DNA from 2 places in the Bradyrhizobium sp. 521_C7_N1_3 genome. Region 1 is predicted to be linked to the other one. Evidence: riboswitches for the same ligand, from Rfam matches in the RefSeq annotation. Region 1 holds a riboswitch; the other holds the start of a gene.
The links. Region 1 has a riboswitch for glycine ahead of AB7008_RS32085 (D-amino acid dehydrogenase). Riboswitches for the same ligand answer to the same signal wherever they lie in the genome.
Positions count from the first base shown of each region.

Region 2: another riboswitch for glycine. It lies ahead of gcvT (glycine cleavage system aminomethyltransferase GcvT); the one in region 1 lies ahead of AB7008_RS32085 (D-amino acid dehydrogenase).

Region 1 is NZ_CP197232.1:6,787,900-6,795,684, reverse strand. Features, by position in the region: gene AB7008_RS32100 (ABC transporter ATP-binding protein) at 1-1,169, opposite strand, end outside; gene AB7008_RS32095 (ABC transporter permease) at 1,184-2,071, opposite strand; gene AB7008_RS32090 (ABC transporter permease) at 2,091-3,032, opposite strand; gene AB7008_RS32085 (D-amino acid dehydrogenase) at 3,215-4,516, opposite strand; glycine riboswitch at 4,583-4,699, opposite strand; glycine riboswitch at 4,703-4,806, opposite strand; partial or broken gene AB7008_RS32080 (M20/M25/M40 family metallo-hydrolase) at 4,991-6,113, opposite strand; gene AB7008_RS32075 (ABC transporter substrate-binding protein) at 6,380-7,785, shown strand, end outside.
Region 2 is NZ_CP197232.1:6,947,741-6,955,525, forward strand. Features, by position in the region: gene alaS (alanine--tRNA ligase) at 1-611, opposite strand, end outside; glycine riboswitch at 846-934, shown strand; gene gcvT (glycine cleavage system aminomethyltransferase GcvT) at 1,080-2,228, shown strand; gene gcvH (glycine cleavage system protein GcvH) at 2,240-2,608, shown strand; gene gcvP (aminomethyl-transferring glycine dehydrogenase) at 2,764-5,628, shown strand; gene AB7008_RS32890 (hypothetical protein) at 5,748-6,740, opposite strand; gene recA (recombinase RecA) at 6,835-7,785, opposite strand, start outside.

The DNA of each region.
Region 1 (7,785 bases):
GGGCCTTCAGCGATGCATTCGCCGACGCTAATGCGCGGGTTGAGCGAGCGATAGGGATCCTGGAACACGATCTGGATCTTCTGACGGTGCGGCTGGAGCAGGCGGCGCGAAATATCAGCGATCTCGCGGCCGGCAAGGCGCACGCCGCCGGAGGTCGGATCGATCAGGCGCACGATGCACCGCGCGACCGTCGACTTGCCCGAGCCGCTCTCGCCGACGATGCCGAGCGTGCGACCCTTGCGCAGCGTCAGCGTGACCTTGTCGGCGGCGACGACCTCGCGGCCTTTGCCGAAGAAGGCGCGCTCCTTATAGACCTTGCCGAGCTCGTTGGCCTCCAGCACCACCGGCTCCTTGGTCTCGGGCCGCGCCGCGCGCGGCACCAGGCTCGGGACCGCAGAAAGCAAATTGCGGGTGTACTCCATGGTCGGGTTGCGCAGCACGGTTTCGAGCGGACCGGTCTCGACCAGTCGGCCCTGCCGCATCACGGCGACGCGGTCGGCGATCTCGGCAACCACGCCCATGTCGTGGGTGATGAACAGGACGGCCGTGCCGTGATCGCGCTGGAGGTCGCGGATCAGCGTCAGGATCTGCTTCTGCGTGGTGACGTCGAGCGCGGTGGTCGGCTCGTCGGCGATCAGCAGCTTCGGCTCCAGCACCAGCGCCATCGCGATCATGATGCGCTGGCGCTGGCCGCCGGAGAGGCGATGCGGATAGGAGGCGAAGATGCGCTCGACCTGGGGAAGGCGGACCTGCTCCATCATGTCGAGAATGCGCTTCTTCCGCGCCTTGGCGTCGAGATCGGTGTGGGCGCGCAGGACCTCGTCGATCTGGCGGCCGACCGGCACCACCGGATTGAGCGCGGTCATCGGCTCCTGGAAGATCATCGCCATCTGCGTCGCGCGGAGCTGGCGCAGCCGGCGATCGGTCGCGGTGAGAATCTCTTCGCCGACCAGCTTGACGCTGCCGCCGGTCGGAACCAGCGTGCCCTTCGGCAGCAGGCCCATCGTGGTGAGCGAGGTCACCGACTTGCCCGAGCCGCTTTCGCCGACGAGACACAGTGTCTCGCCCTTGTGCACCTGGATCGAGATGCCGTCGATGATGTTGGCGCCCTTCGGCTTCTTGCCGACGGAGACGACGAGGTTGTTGATGTCGAGGACTGGGTTGGTCATCACTTGATCCGTCATCACTTGCCGTCCCGCTGCTTCATGCGGGGATCGAGGGCGTCGCGGGCGGCGTCGCCGATCAGATTGATGCTGAGGATGGCGATCGAAAGCAGCAGGCCCGGCCAGAAGATCAGCGTCGGCTTGAGCTGAAAATACTGGCGGCCTTCGGCCATGATGTTGCCCCAGGTCGGCGTCTCCGGCGAGATGCCGGCGCCGAGGAAGGAGAGGATGGCCTCGGTCAGGATCGCGGAGGCGCAGACATAGGTGCCCTGGACGATCAGCGGCGCGATCGTGTTCGGCATCAGATGGCGCCACATGATCTTCGGCAGGCTGGAGCCGACCGAGATCGCAGCCTCGACGTAAGGCTCCTCGCGCGCGGACAGCACGACCGAGCGCACCAGGCGCGCCACGCGCGGTATTTCGGGGATGGTGATCGCGACCAGTACGGTCCAGATGCTGGCGCCGGACAGCGAGACCACGGCGATCGCGAGCAGGATGCTCGGCATCGCCATGAGGCCGTCCATGACGCGCATCAGGACGGCATCGACCAGCTTGAAGAAGCCGGAGACGAGGCCAATCGCAAGGCCGATGGCGATCGCCAGGATCGCCGAGCCGATGCCGATCAGGAGCGAGATGCGGCCGCCATAGATCACGCGCGACAAGAGGTCACGGCCATAGGCGTCGGTGCCGAGCAGGAACTGCGCCGAGGCCGGCTTCAGCCGTTGCGAGGGCGCAAGCTGGACCGGATCGTGCGGCGCGATCAGCGGCGCCAGGATCGAGACCAGCACGATCAGCGCGAGCAAGATCGTGGCCGCCGCGATGATCGGCGTCGAGGTGAGGAATCCGAAACGCGGCCGCAATGGCGACGTGATCGGAATTGACGACTGGGGGAGGCTATCGACGGACATTTTTGTTGGTATCCTTGCCTCAGTACCGGATCCGGGGATCGAGCAGCGTGTAGGCGACGTCGATCAGGAGATTGACGACCACATAGATCAGCGACGTCAGCAGGATCATCGCCTGGATGACCGGATAGTCGCGCGCCAGCACCGCGTCCACCGTGAGGCGGCCGATGCCGGGGATGTTGAACACGCTCTCGGTGACGACGACGCCGGAGATCAGCAGCGCAAAGCCGGTGCCGATCACGGTGATCACGGGCACCGCGGCATTGCGCAGCGCATGGCGCATCATCACGGCGACCTCGTTGATGCCCTTGGCACGCGCCGTGCGGACGTAGTCCTCGCCGAGCACGTCGAGCATCGCCGCGCGCGTCATGCGCGCGATCAGCGCGATGTAGATGAAGGAGAGCGCGCAGGTCGGCAGGATGATACGTTCGAAGAACGGTCCAAAGCCGTTGAAGATGCTGCGGAAACCCTGCACCGGCACCCAGCGCAGGTCGATCGCGAAGACCTCAATCAGAAGATAGCCGACCACGAACACCGGCACGGAGAAGCCGAGCACGGAAAGGCCCATCACGAAACGGTCGATCCAGGTGCCGTGCTTCCACGCCGCGATGACGCCCAGGGGCACGGCGACGATGACGGCGAGAATGATCGTCGAGAGCGCGATCGAGATCGACGGCTCGACGCGCTGGCTGATCATCTTCATGACCGGCAGGTTGGAGATCAGCGACGTCCCGAGATCGCCGTGCAGCAGCTTGTTCACCCAGGTGATGAATTGCACGATCAGCGGCTCGTTGAGGCCGAGCGAGTCGCGGATGCGTTCCAACCGTTCCGGCGTCGCGTTGTCGCCGGCGAGAATGGCGGCGGGATCGCCCGGCGTCAGCCGCAGCAGCAGGAAGACGAACAGCGCGACGACGCCCATCACGGGCACCGCGGCCAGAACGCGGCGAATGAGATAACCTAGCATGCACCTATCTCCGGCTGCGGAACTTGTGGGGCCGGGAGGCCCCCTTGGAATCGGTTCTGTCTATCATGCACGCCTGTCACTCGGGCTGGAAAAGCCGGCCGGAGAAGCCGACCTTTCGGGGCAAATTGTGTGCCAAGGGCAGGGCGGTCGCAAGAGGCGGCCGTGCCTCCGATATCGACCACTCAAGATGCATGACGGAACTCGCGCTCAACCCTGAGTGACGGTCCGGTCGGCGGTGCGTTGAGCCCGCGCCAGCCGTCGATGGTCCCGGCAATCATCTGCGCGGTCGCGGCCGACAAGGTCCAGCCGAGATGACCGTGACCGGTGTTGAAGAACACGCCCGGCATCCGTCCTGCGCGCACCACCGGCATCATGTTCGGCATCATCGGCCGCAGCCCGGCCCAGGGCACGACCTTGGACGTTTCGACGCCGGGGAAGTTGCCGCGCACCCAGTCGACCAGCGGCTGCACGCGGTCGGCGCGGATGTCGCGGTTGAAGTCGTTGAATTCTGCGGTGCCTGCGACGCGGAAGCGATCGGCGCCGAGCCGGCTGGTGACGATCTTGGCGGCTTCGTCGAGCAGGCTCACGGTCGGCGTCGCATTGCGGCTTGCGGCAGTGTCGAGCTGCACGGTGATCGAGTAGCCCTTCACCGGGTAGACGTTGACCCGCTCGTCGAGGAGGGCGGCGAAGTGACGGCTGGCCACGCCGGCGCAGACCACGACACCGTCCACCTTCAACATGCCGCGCGCGGACGCGACAGCGTCGGTTGCGGAAAGATCAGCCCAGCCGATGACGAAGCCGCCACCTGCCTGGGCAATGGAATCGATGTTGGCTTCGTGGATAAAGGTCGCGCCGCGCCGCTTGCAGGCTTCCGCAAGTCCGCGCGTGAACTTGTGGATATCGCCGGTCGCATCCGACGGCGTGTAGAAGCCGCCGAAATAGTCCTTGCGTAGCGTCGGCTCGATGGCGCGGATCTCCTCCGGTGTCACCGGGCGGCGATCGAGCCCGCCTTCCTTCAGCAGCGCATTGACCTGCAGGCCGGATTCAAAACCCTTCTTGTCGTGATAGATGTGCAGGATGCCGCGGCGTTCGAGATCGAAGTCGATGCCTTCGCGCTCCGCGATCTCGAACAGATGCTTGCGGGCCTCGATCGCGAGCCGCGTGGTCTGGACCGTGTTGGCGCGGTAGTTGCCGATATTGGCGACGAACTCGCTCATCCACGAATATTTGTGCCAGTTCGGCCGCGGGTTCATCAGCAGCGGCGCATCGCGCCGGAACATCCAGCGCAGGCCTTTCAGGATCGTCGCAGTGCTGTTCCACACTTCGGCATTGCTGGCGGAGAGCTGTCCGCCATTGGCGAAGGACGTCTCCATCGCGGCGTAGCGGTGCTTGTCGAGCACCGTCACCTTGTAGCCGCGTTCGAGCAGGGCATAGGCGGTCGTTACGCCGGTGATGCCGGCGCCGATGATGGCGATATGGGTCATGATAGTTCGGGGCTCCCGTGAGTTAGAGACGGCTAACCGCCGGCCAAAGGCCGTTGGCGGCGCCCCATCTGTCACGGTTACCTGAGAGCTTGATCCGTTGCTCAACCTCGGGCGAGGTCAGCTTGCGGACTATCCCCTTCGGTGGACGTCACGACGTTGAGATCGTGCCGTCTCTCTCCAGATCGTCCTGACGATACAGTCCTTTTGCCTGAGAGTTTCCGGGGCGGTTGCTCCGTCGGCGCCGCAACGAAAGCCGAAACCTTCGCTGCAATCTCTCCCGCATCGTCGCGTGGACGATCGAGCAGTACGATACGCCTCATTTTTGGACAAGGCTAAATTTCAAACCGTGACTGCCAACGCATTGTGCAGTGCGAAGTTTGCGTCGTCATTCCGGGGCGCGTCGAAGACGCGAACCCGGAATCTCGAGATCCCGGGGTTCGATGCTTTGCATCGCCCCGGGATGACTCGGCCCTATTACTCCAGCGTCGCCAGCAAACCGGCCATCAGGCGGCCGCGCTCGACCAGGCTCTCGACCTCGATGAATTCTTCCAGCGTGTGGCCGTTGCCGCCGCGCACGCCGAGGCCGTCGAGCGTCGGGATGCCCATCGCGCCGGTAAAGTTGCCGTCGGAGCCGCCGCCGGAGCTCGCATGCGGTAGCTCAGTGCCGAGCAATTTGGCGATGCCGCGCGCCTTTTCATAAAGCGCCATGGTGCCGGCATCCGGCTCCCATACGGGGCGCGTGACGCCGCGCGAACGTGACATCATTGGTCGTGCCCGAAAGCGCCAGCATCCGCTCGACGCCGCGATCGAGATCGGCCTGGCGCTTGGCCATGGACAGCGCCTCGCCGGTGGCAGTCGTGGCAACGCAATTGACCCATTGTCCGCCGTGCACGACGCCAACCGAGAAAGTGCAGTCCTCCGTCGTCATCGCGTCAATCGCGAGGATCTGCCGCGCCATCTCGCGGATCGCCGAGCGTCCGGCCGACAATGTCGCGCCGGCATGGCTCGGTCGGCCCGTCGCTTCCAGATTGAAGCGCGCGATGGCGTAACGTCCGGTGGTGACACCGTTGTCGGCGCGGCCCGGTTCGGGCACCAGCACATATTTGTTGCGCGCGGCTTCCGCCTCGATGATGTCCCGCGTCGAGGGCGTGCCGACTTCCTCGTCGGGCGTAAACAGCACGGTGATCGGCAGCGGCGTGGTGAAGGAGGCGCGCGCCAGCTGCCGGATCGCTTCCAGCGAAAGATAATTGCCGCCCTTCATGTCGTAGATGCCGGGGCCGTAGCACTTGTTGCCCTCGCGCCGCCATTTCAGCTTCTCGATGGTGCCGACCGGGTGGACGGTATCCATGTGGCCGGCGATCAGGATGCCCGGCTCGCCCTGTTTCGGATGCGGGAAGCGCGCGCGGATCACGCCGCCGAAGCCCTGTCGGCCGCCGATGCGTTCGATCGTCGCACCCATGATCGCCATATCCCGCGCTGCGATATCGAGCATGCGGTCGACGGCGCCCGCGTCCCAGGTCGGGCTCTCGCATTCCACCCAGGTGCGCAGGCCCTGGAGCATCGCCTCGGAATCGAAGGGAAGATTGGCTGGATTCATCTTAATGTCTCTCAGGCTTGAAAGATGGAACGCGCATTGCATTGGCGTGGACAGGACTGGCGGAAAGCGTTGTAGAGCCAAACCGATCTTTGTGGAGCCCGTGAGCGCGCCGCTTGGGGCTGCAGCGAAACCGGATTGACGCGCTCAGCACTGTCTGCAAGTCTCGAAAGACAAAGGCATCGCATGAGGTTAGTTCGCCTAAAGAACGAACCGAATGCTCAACCAATAACCTGCCTTTGAACAGTTTCACGTCAGGAGAAACTTTTATGTTGAGCTTGATGCGCCGGGGGCGTCGCGCGTTCGCCTCCACACTTGCGCTATCGGTCGTTGCGCTTTCGACGGCGATGGCCTCGCCGGTACTTGCCGCCGCCAGCAAGACCATCACCGCGGTGATGCATTCGGATCTGCGCATCATCGATCCGATTTTCACCACCGCCTACATCACGCGTGACCATGGCTACATGGTCTACGACACGCTGATCGCGACGGACTCGAACTTCAAGATCCAGCCGCAGATGGCGGACTGGAAGATCTCCGACGACAAGCTCACCTATACCTTCACGCTGCGCGATGGCCTGAAGTGGCACGACGGTACGCCGGTGACGGCGGAAGACTGCGCGGCTTCGCTGAAGCGCTGGGCTGCGGTCGACGGCATGGGCCAGCAGATGATGCAGTTTACTGCGAGCATCGAGGCGACCGACCCCAAGACGATCACGCTGAAGCTGAAGGAGCCCTACGGCCTCGTGCTCGAATCCATCGGCAAGCCGTCCTCGCGCGTCGCCTTCATGATGCCGAAGCGTCTTGCAGAAACGCCGCCGGACAAGCAGATCCCCGAGCAGATCGGCTCCGGCCCGTTCAAGTTCGTGCAGGGCGAATTCCAGCCCGGCGTGAAGGCGGTCTACGTCAAGAACACCGACTACGTTCCGCGCAAGGAGGCGTCGAGCTGGACTGCCGGAGGCAAGCTGGTCAAGGTCGATCGCGTCGAATGGATCACCATGCCGGATGCGCAGACCGCGGTGAACGCGCTGCAATCGGGCGACATCGACTTCATGGAAGTGCCGCCGTGGGATCTGCTGCCCGTGCTTGAAGGCAATGCCGACCTCAAGGTCGAGACGCTGAACAAGTTCGGCTACCAGACCCTTGGGCGCATGAACTTCCTCTATCCGCCCTTCGACAATCCGAAGATCCGCCGTGCCGCACTTCTGGCGATGAACCAGAAGGACGTGCTCGACGCGCTCGTCGGCAATCCCAAATACTACAAGATCTGCGGTGCGTTCTTCATCTGCGATACGCCGTTCGCGACCGACGTCGGCTCGGAATCGCTGGTCAAGGGCAACGGCATGGCGGAAGCCAAGAAGGCGCTCGCCGAGTCCGGCTATGACGGCACGCCCGTCGTGGTCATGGTGCCCGGCGACGTCGTGACGCTGAAGGCGCAGCCGACGGTCGCGGTGCAGTTGCTCCGCGAGGCCGGCTTCAAGGTCGACGCGCAGGCGACCGACTGGCAGACGGTGGTCAGCCGGCGCGCCAGCCAGAAGCCTCCGAAGGAGGGCGGCTGGAACATGTTCTTCACCAACTGGGTCAGCGCCGATGTGTCCAACCCGATCGCTAATCTGTCGATCGGCGGCCAAGGCAAGAAGGGCTGGTTCGGCTGGGCGGAAAACGCCAAGATCGA
Region 2 (7,785 bases), 160 kb from region 1:
AGGTTCCAGAATTCGAGGAAGCGGTCGCCGTCCTCTTCCGGCGAGCCCGGAGGTCCGCCCCAGATGTGATCGCCGCGGTCGATGAAGATTTCCGAGCACGGGCCGCACGGACCGGTGTCACCCATCGCCCAGAAATTGTCCGAGGTCGGGATGCGGATGATGCGGTCGTCGGAGAAGCCGGCGATCTTCTTCCACAGGCCGGCCGCCTCGTCGTCGGTGTGGTAGACGGTGACGAGCAGCTTGTCCTTCTTGAGCCCGAACTCCCGCGTGATCAGGGTCCAGGCCAGCTCGATCGCGCGCTCCTTGAAATAGTCGCCGAACGAGAAATTGCCGAGCATCTCGAAGAAGGTGAGATGGCGTGCGGTATAGCCGACATTGTCGAGGTCGTTGTGCTTGCCGCCGGCGCGCACGCATTTTTGCGACGTGGTGGCGCGCTGATAGGGCCGCTTCTCGACGCCGGTGAAGACGTTCTTGAACTGCACCATGCCGGCATTGGTGAACATCAACGTGGGATCGTTGCGAGGCACCAATGGCGAGGACGACACGATCTCGTGGCCGTTCTCGGCAAAGAAGTTCAGAAAGGTCGACCTGATCTCGTTGACGCCGCTCATGTTCATCCAATCGGGTGTGCTTGGACCCGCTGATTTGCCATCCAAACCGGGCATTTGGGCTGATATCTGCGGGTCAAAGCGCTTTTAGACAAGGCCAGCTGCGCTGTCCAGAAACTGTGCAAGGAGATCAGTGAGTTGCCGCAGGCGCGCAATCCCGTTTGCAATCCCGTTGAAAGCCGTCAGGTGCGCGTTGACAGGCTTGGCCGGCCTGTGGTCTGTACCCATCTGTATCGTACGGCCACGTCGGGAGAGACCGGCTTTGGTGCCGGCGCCGAAGGAGCAACCGCCCCGGAAACTCTCAGGCAAAAGGACCGCGTGGCTTTGACGACATCTGGAAAGAGGCGCCGACGGGCATAACACCCGGACAGCGTCCGCCGACGGGATAATACTCTCAGGCACAGCGACAGATGGGGCTTCGACTGGTTGCTACCGGGGAATCGTCCCCGGGGAACCGCCGAGGGCCCCGTAATGCTTGCGCGCGACGACCAAGATTCCCTCAAACGTACGCCCCTTCACGGGCTTCACGTCTCCCTCGGCGGCAAGATGGTGCCGTTCGCGGGCTATGACATGCCCGTGCAGTACCCTGCGGGCGTCCTGAAAGAGCACCTCCATACCCGTTCCTCCGCCGGCCTGTTCGACGTCTCCCACATGGGCCAGCTCGCGCTCCGGCCCAAATCCGGCAAGGTCGAGGACGCCGCCCGCGCGCTGGAACGGCTGGTGCCGCAGGATATCGTGGCGATTGCCCCGGGACGGCAGCGCTACGCCCAGTTCACCAATCCGGACGGCGGCATTCTCGACGATCTGATGGTCGCCAATTTCGGCGACCATCTGTTCCTGGTCGTCAATGCCGCCTGCAAGGAAGCGGACGAGGCGCATCTGCGCGCGCATCTCTCGGGCGACTGCATCATCGATTCGCTTCAAGACCGCGCCCTGATCGCGCTGCAGGGCCCGAAGGCGGAAGCCGCACTGGCGAAATTGTGTGCAGAGGCGCCCGCCATGAAGTTCATGGACGCCGGCCCGCACAAGGTTGCCGGCCTCGACTGCTTCGTCTCGCGCTCCGGCTACACCGGCGAGGACGGGTTCGAGATCTCGGTCCCCGCCACGCACGCCGAGCACCTCGCCAGGACGCTGCTTGAAAACCCCGACGTGATGCCGATCGGCCTTGGCGCCCGCGACAGCCTGCGGCTGGAGGCCGGGCTCTGCCTCTATGGCCACGACATCGACACCGCGACCACGCCGGTCGAGGCGGCGCTGGAATGGTCGGTGCAGAAGAGCCGCCGCACCGCCGGCGCCCGCGCCGGCGGCTTTCCCGGCGCCGAGAAGATTCTTGCCCATTTCGACAACGGCGCGAGCCGCCGCCGCGTCGGCCTGCGCACGGAGGGCCGCGCGCCGGTGCGCGAGGGCGCGCTGCTGTTTGCGGATGCCGCAGGCGGCGAGCCGATCGGAAAGGTCACCTCGGGCGGTTTCGGCCCGAGCCTGAACGCGCCGGTCGCGATGGGCTATGTGCCCACGGCATCGAGCGCGCTCGATACAAAACTCTTCGCCGAAGTGCGCGGCCAGCGGCTGCCGCTCACGGTCGCCGCCATGCCCTTCGTGAAAAACACCTACAAACGCTGAGGACTGAGAAAATGACCACGACGCTGTACACCTCCGACCACGAATGGCTCGCCATCGACGGCGATGTCGCCACCGTCGGCATCACCGACTACGCGCAGTCGCAGCTCGGCGACGTCGTATTCGTCGAGTTGCCCAAGGTCGGCCGCAGCCTGAAGAAGGCGGAAGCCGCCGCCGTCGTGGAATCGGTGAAGGCCGCCTCCGACGTCTACGCGCCTGTCACGGGCGAAGTGCTCGAGACCAACGACGCGCTCGCCGCCGAGCCGGCGCTGGTGAACTCGGATGCGCAAGGCAAGGCGTGGTTCTTCAAGATCAGGATGGCCGACAAGAGCGAGCTCGGCGGCCTCATGGATGAAGCCGCCTACAAGGCACATACGGCGTGAGGATTATGAGCCGAGCCTCAACATACTCACTGTCATGCCCCGCGAAGGCGGGGCATCCAGTCAACGCAGCCGGTTCGGCTAGACCCGAGAGGCCGCGGCGTACTGGATCGCCCGCCTTCGCGGGCGATGACAGCAACTCCTAGCGAGGACCCATGATGACCGCGCACCGCAAATCCAACGGCGACACCGCCAGTTTCGTTCGCCGCCACATCGGCCCCTCCGCCCGCGATGTCGCCGCCATGCTGGAGGCCGTCAGCGCCAAGAGCGTCGACGCGCTGATGGCGGAGACGCTGCCGGCCTCGATCCGGCAGACCGCTCCGCTCGATCTGGGCAAGCCCTTGAGCGAGACCGAGGCGATCGCGCACATGGCCGAGCTCGCGCGAGAGAACCAGGTCTTCACCTCGCTGATCGGCCAAGGCTATTCCGGCACGATCCTGCCCGCGGTGATCCAGCGCAACATTCTGGAGAACCCGGCCTGGTACACGGCCTATACGCCCTACCAGCCCGAGATCAGCCAGGGCCGGCTGGAGGCGCTGCTCAACTTCCAGACCATGATCTGCGATCTCACCGGGCTCGACGTCGCCAACGCCTCGCTGCTCGATGAGGCGACCGCCGCGGCCGAAGCGATGGCGCTCGCGGAGCGGCACTCGCGGGTCGAAGCCAAGGCCTTCTTCGTCGACAAGGACGTGCATCCGCAGACGCTCGCCGTGATGCGCACCCGCGCCGAGCCGCTGGGCTGGACCCTGATCGTCGGCGATCCCCTCACCGATCTCGACAAGGCCGACGTGCTTGGCGCGCTGCTGCAATATCCGGGCTCCTCGGGCGCCGTGCGCGACCTCAGGCCTGCGATCGCGGCCTTGAAGGCCAAGGGCGCGCTCGCGATCGTTGCCGCCGATCTCCTGGCGCTGACGCTGCTCGCCTCGCCCGGCGAACTCGGCGCCGACATCGCGATCGGCTCGGCGCAGCGCTTTGGCGTGCCGATGGGCTATGGCGGGCCGCACGCCGCTTACATGGCGGTGCGCGATGCGCTGAAGCGCTCGCTGCCCGGCCGCATCGTCGGCCTCTCCGTGGACTCGCGCGGGATGCCTGCCTATCGCCTCGCGCTGCAGACCCGCGAGCAGCACATCCGCCGCGAGAAGGCGACCTCCAACATCTGCACCGCGCAGGTGCTGCTCGCCGTGATCGCCTCGATGTACGCGGTCTATCACGGCCCCGAGGGGCTTGCGCAGATCGCGCGCAACGTGCATCGCCGCGCCGCCGTGCTCGCTAGCGGCTTGTGCAAGCTCGGCTTCGCGCCGCAGTCCGAAAGCTTCTTCGACACGCTGAGCGTGGATGCCGGTGCCAGGCGCGCCGAGATCGTCGCGCGCGCGGCGGCCGAGCAGATCAACCTCGGTATCGGCGAAACCGCGCTCCGCATCGCGCTCGACGAGACCACCACGCCGGCGACCGTCGAGGCGGTCTGGCGCGCATTCGGCGGCACGCTCGTTTACGCCGAGATCGACGCCACCACGCGCGAGGCGCTGCCGGAAGCGCTGAAGCGCACCACCGCCTTCCTCACCCATCCCGTCTTCCACGCGCATCGCTCGGAGACCGAGATGCTGCGCTACATGCGCAAGCTCAGCGATCGCGACCTCGCGCTCGACCGCGCCATGATCCCGCTCGGCTCCTGCACCATGAAGCTGAACGCGACCACCGAGATGATGCCGCTGACCTGGCCGGAATTCGGGTCCCTGCATCCCTTCGCCCCGCGCGAGCAGGCCAAGGGCTATCACGCGCTGTTCGCGCGGCTGGAGAAATGGCTGTGCGACATCACCGGCTATGACGCGATCTCGCTGCAGCCCAATTCCGGCGCGCAGGGCGAATATGCCGGCTTGCTCGCGATCCGCGGCTATCACGCCGCACGCGGCGAGGCGCATCGCAAGATCTGCCTGATCCCCTCCTCCGCCCACGGCACCAATCCGGCCTCGGCCGCGATGGTCGGCATGGACGTGGTGGTGGTCGCCTGCGAAAAGAACGGCGACGTCGACGTCAACGATCTCCGCGCCAAGGCCGAGAATCACTCGAACGATCTCGCCGCTGTCATGATCACCTATCCCTCGACGCATGGCGTGTTCGAGGAGCACATTCGCGAGATCTGCGACATCGTGCACGGCCATGGCGGCCAGGTCTATCTGGACGGTGCCAACCTCAATGCGCAGGTCGGCCTTAGCAGGCCCGGCGATTACGGCGCCGACGTCAGCCATCTCAACCTGCACAAGACCTTCTGCATCCCGCATGGCGGCGGCGGCCCTGGCATGGGTCCGATCGGCGTGAAGGCGCATCTCGCGCCGTTCCTGCCCGGTCACCCGGCGACGAATGGGGACGCATCGGTCGGCCCGGTCTCGGCCGCGCCATTCGGCTCGGCGTCGATCCTGACCATCTCCTACATCTACATTCTGATGATGGGCGGCGACGGCTTGAAGCGCGCGACCGAAATCGCGATCCTCAACGCCAACTACATTGCCGCGCGCCTCGATGCGCACTTCCCGGTGCTCTACAAGAACGCGAAGGGCCGCGTCGCACATGAGTGCATCGTCGATCCCCGCCCGCTGAAGACGACCTCAGGCGTCACCGTCGACGACATCGCAAAACGCCTGATCGATTACGGCTTCCATGCCCCGACCATGAGCTTCCCGGTGCCGGGCACGCTGATGATCGAGCCGACCGAATCGGAATCGAAGGCGGAGCTGGACCGCTTCTGCGACGCCATGATCGCGATCCGGAAGGAGATCGCCGAGGTCGAGGCCGGCCGCTTCAAGATCGAGGCTTCGCCTTTGCGTCACGCCCCGCACACCGTGCACGACATTGCGGACGACGATTGGAAGCGCGCCTACACCCGCGCCGAGGGCTGCTTCCCCGCGGGCACCTCGCGCACCGACAAATATTGGTGCCCGGTCGGGCGCGTCGACAACGTCTACGGTGACCGCAACCTGGTGTGCTCGTGCCCTCCGGTCAGCGACTACGCGGAAGCGGCGGAGTAAGGGATCGTAAGCTTCGTAGGGTGGGCAAAGCGGAGCATGCCCACCACCTTTGTACGCGTTCGAATATGGTGGGCACGGCGCTTACACGCCTTTGCCCACCCTACGCCCCCGAACGGTATCTAAGGCGCCACCAGCGAACGCCTCCGCGCATCCCACCGCCAGAGCCGTTCGTTGGTGAGAAGCGTACCACCCCACCAGCGCCGAATCGGGTTGCGACGGCGGAAATCCTCCCGGCCATCAAGGACCGCTCGGCCGAATTCGGTTAGCGACAGCCGGCTCCGGCGAAAGGCCGCGTTGCGACCTCGTCCATTGTCCGGGTCGAGCGTCGCCAGCTTGCCATCCAAACCTGCAATCGCGGGCGTCGGGCCGAAAGCGAGTCCTTCGAGCAGCGCACCTAACTCCCACGGATCGAACACGCGCGTCTTGAGCGCGCCCGGTCGAAACAGCTGGTCGGTACGATTGTGTCCGCTCGCGATCAATTCGAGAAGCCGCGCCTCGGTCGCCCCCAGTCCCGTCGTCGGCGACGGCAGTTCTGCGAGCAGGTCTTCCATGGCCGGCTTCAGGAAAGACAACTTGCCGAGCGGCCTGTCGAGCAGCCCGGAGCACAGCTCGGGCGTCGGCGCGCGGTAGGCCTCCCAGGCCAGGCTCGCGATCTCGAAATCGCCTTCTTCGATATCGAGCTCCCGCACGTCACGATGACGAAGCTCTGTCGGATCTGCTCCACGCAGGTCGAAATCGACACGTCGTAATCTCAGACTCGCTGCGATAGATGGCTCGGAACGCAGGTAGTCGAGGATCCAGATCAATTGCAATTGACTGTTGGGTTCAGGGTCGAACCACAGCTCGATCAACTCGACGCCGTAAGTCTCGCAGAACCAGAGTAGTGCCCCTTCCCGATCCAGGCGCTGAACATAGGGCAGTTGGCGGACGCAATCAGACCAGATGATCTCCTCGAAAATTCTGAGCGCGCGTCCACCCAGATAGCGATTGAGGTGCTCAGCCGACGGAAGTGGCCCCGAAACGAAGCGAAAGATGAACGGCACGACCATGTCGGCGCGATCCGCATGGGCAAGACCGACGCCGGACGAACTGGTCAGGATCACGCGTTTCATCGCGAACGCCCCCCAAAACGAAACGGGCACTGACGACGTCGGCAACTCAACGTCCTCAGCGCCCGCTCCTCGCGAAAACTCTTCGCGTTAGGTCTTACTCGTCCGCCGGCTCCTCGCCGTCAGCGTCGCGCTCGGGGGTGCCGGCGAGAATCTGCTCGGCGATCAGGCCGGAGTTCTGGCGGATCGAGGTCTCGATCTTGGCGGTGATGTCGGGGTTGGCCTTCAAAAACGCCTTCGAATTCTCGCGGCCCTGGCCGAGGCGCTGGCTGTCATAGGAGAACCAGGCGCCGGACTTTTCGACGATGCCGGCCTTGACGCCGAGATCGAGGATCTCGCCCATCTTGGAGACGCCCTCGCCGTACATGATGTCGAATTCGACCTGCTTGAAGGGCGGCGCCAGCTTGTTCTTCACCACCTTGACGCGCGTGGTGTTGCCGACCACTTCGTCGCGCTCCTTGATCGCGCCGATGCGGCGGATGTCGAGACGGACGGAGGCATAGAATTTCAGCGCGTTGCCGCCGGTCGTGGTTTCCGGCGAGCCGTACATCACACCGATCTTCATGCGGATCTGGTTGATGAAGATCACCATGGTGTTGGATTTGTTGATGGAGGCCGTCAGCTTGCGCAGCGCCTGGCTCATCAGACGGGCCTGGAGACCCGGCAGCGCATCGCCCATCTCGCCCTCGAGCTCGGCCTTCGGCACCAGAGCCGCGACCGAATCGACCACCAGCACGTCCACCGCACCCGAGCGCACCAGCGTGTCGCAGATCTCCAGCGCCTGCTCGCCCGTGTCCGGCTGCGAAATCAGGAGCTCGTCGATGTTGACGCCCAGCTTGCGCGCATAGACCGGGTCGAGCGCGTGCTCGGCGTCGATGAAGGCGCAGATTCCGCCCTTCTTCTGCGCTTCCGCCACCGTGTGCAGCGCCAGCGTGGTCTTGCCCGAGGATTCCGGCCCGTAGATTTCCACGACGCGTCCCTTCGGCAGACCACCGATCCCGAGCGCAATGTCGAGCCCGAGGGAGCCCGAGGACACCGCCTCGACATC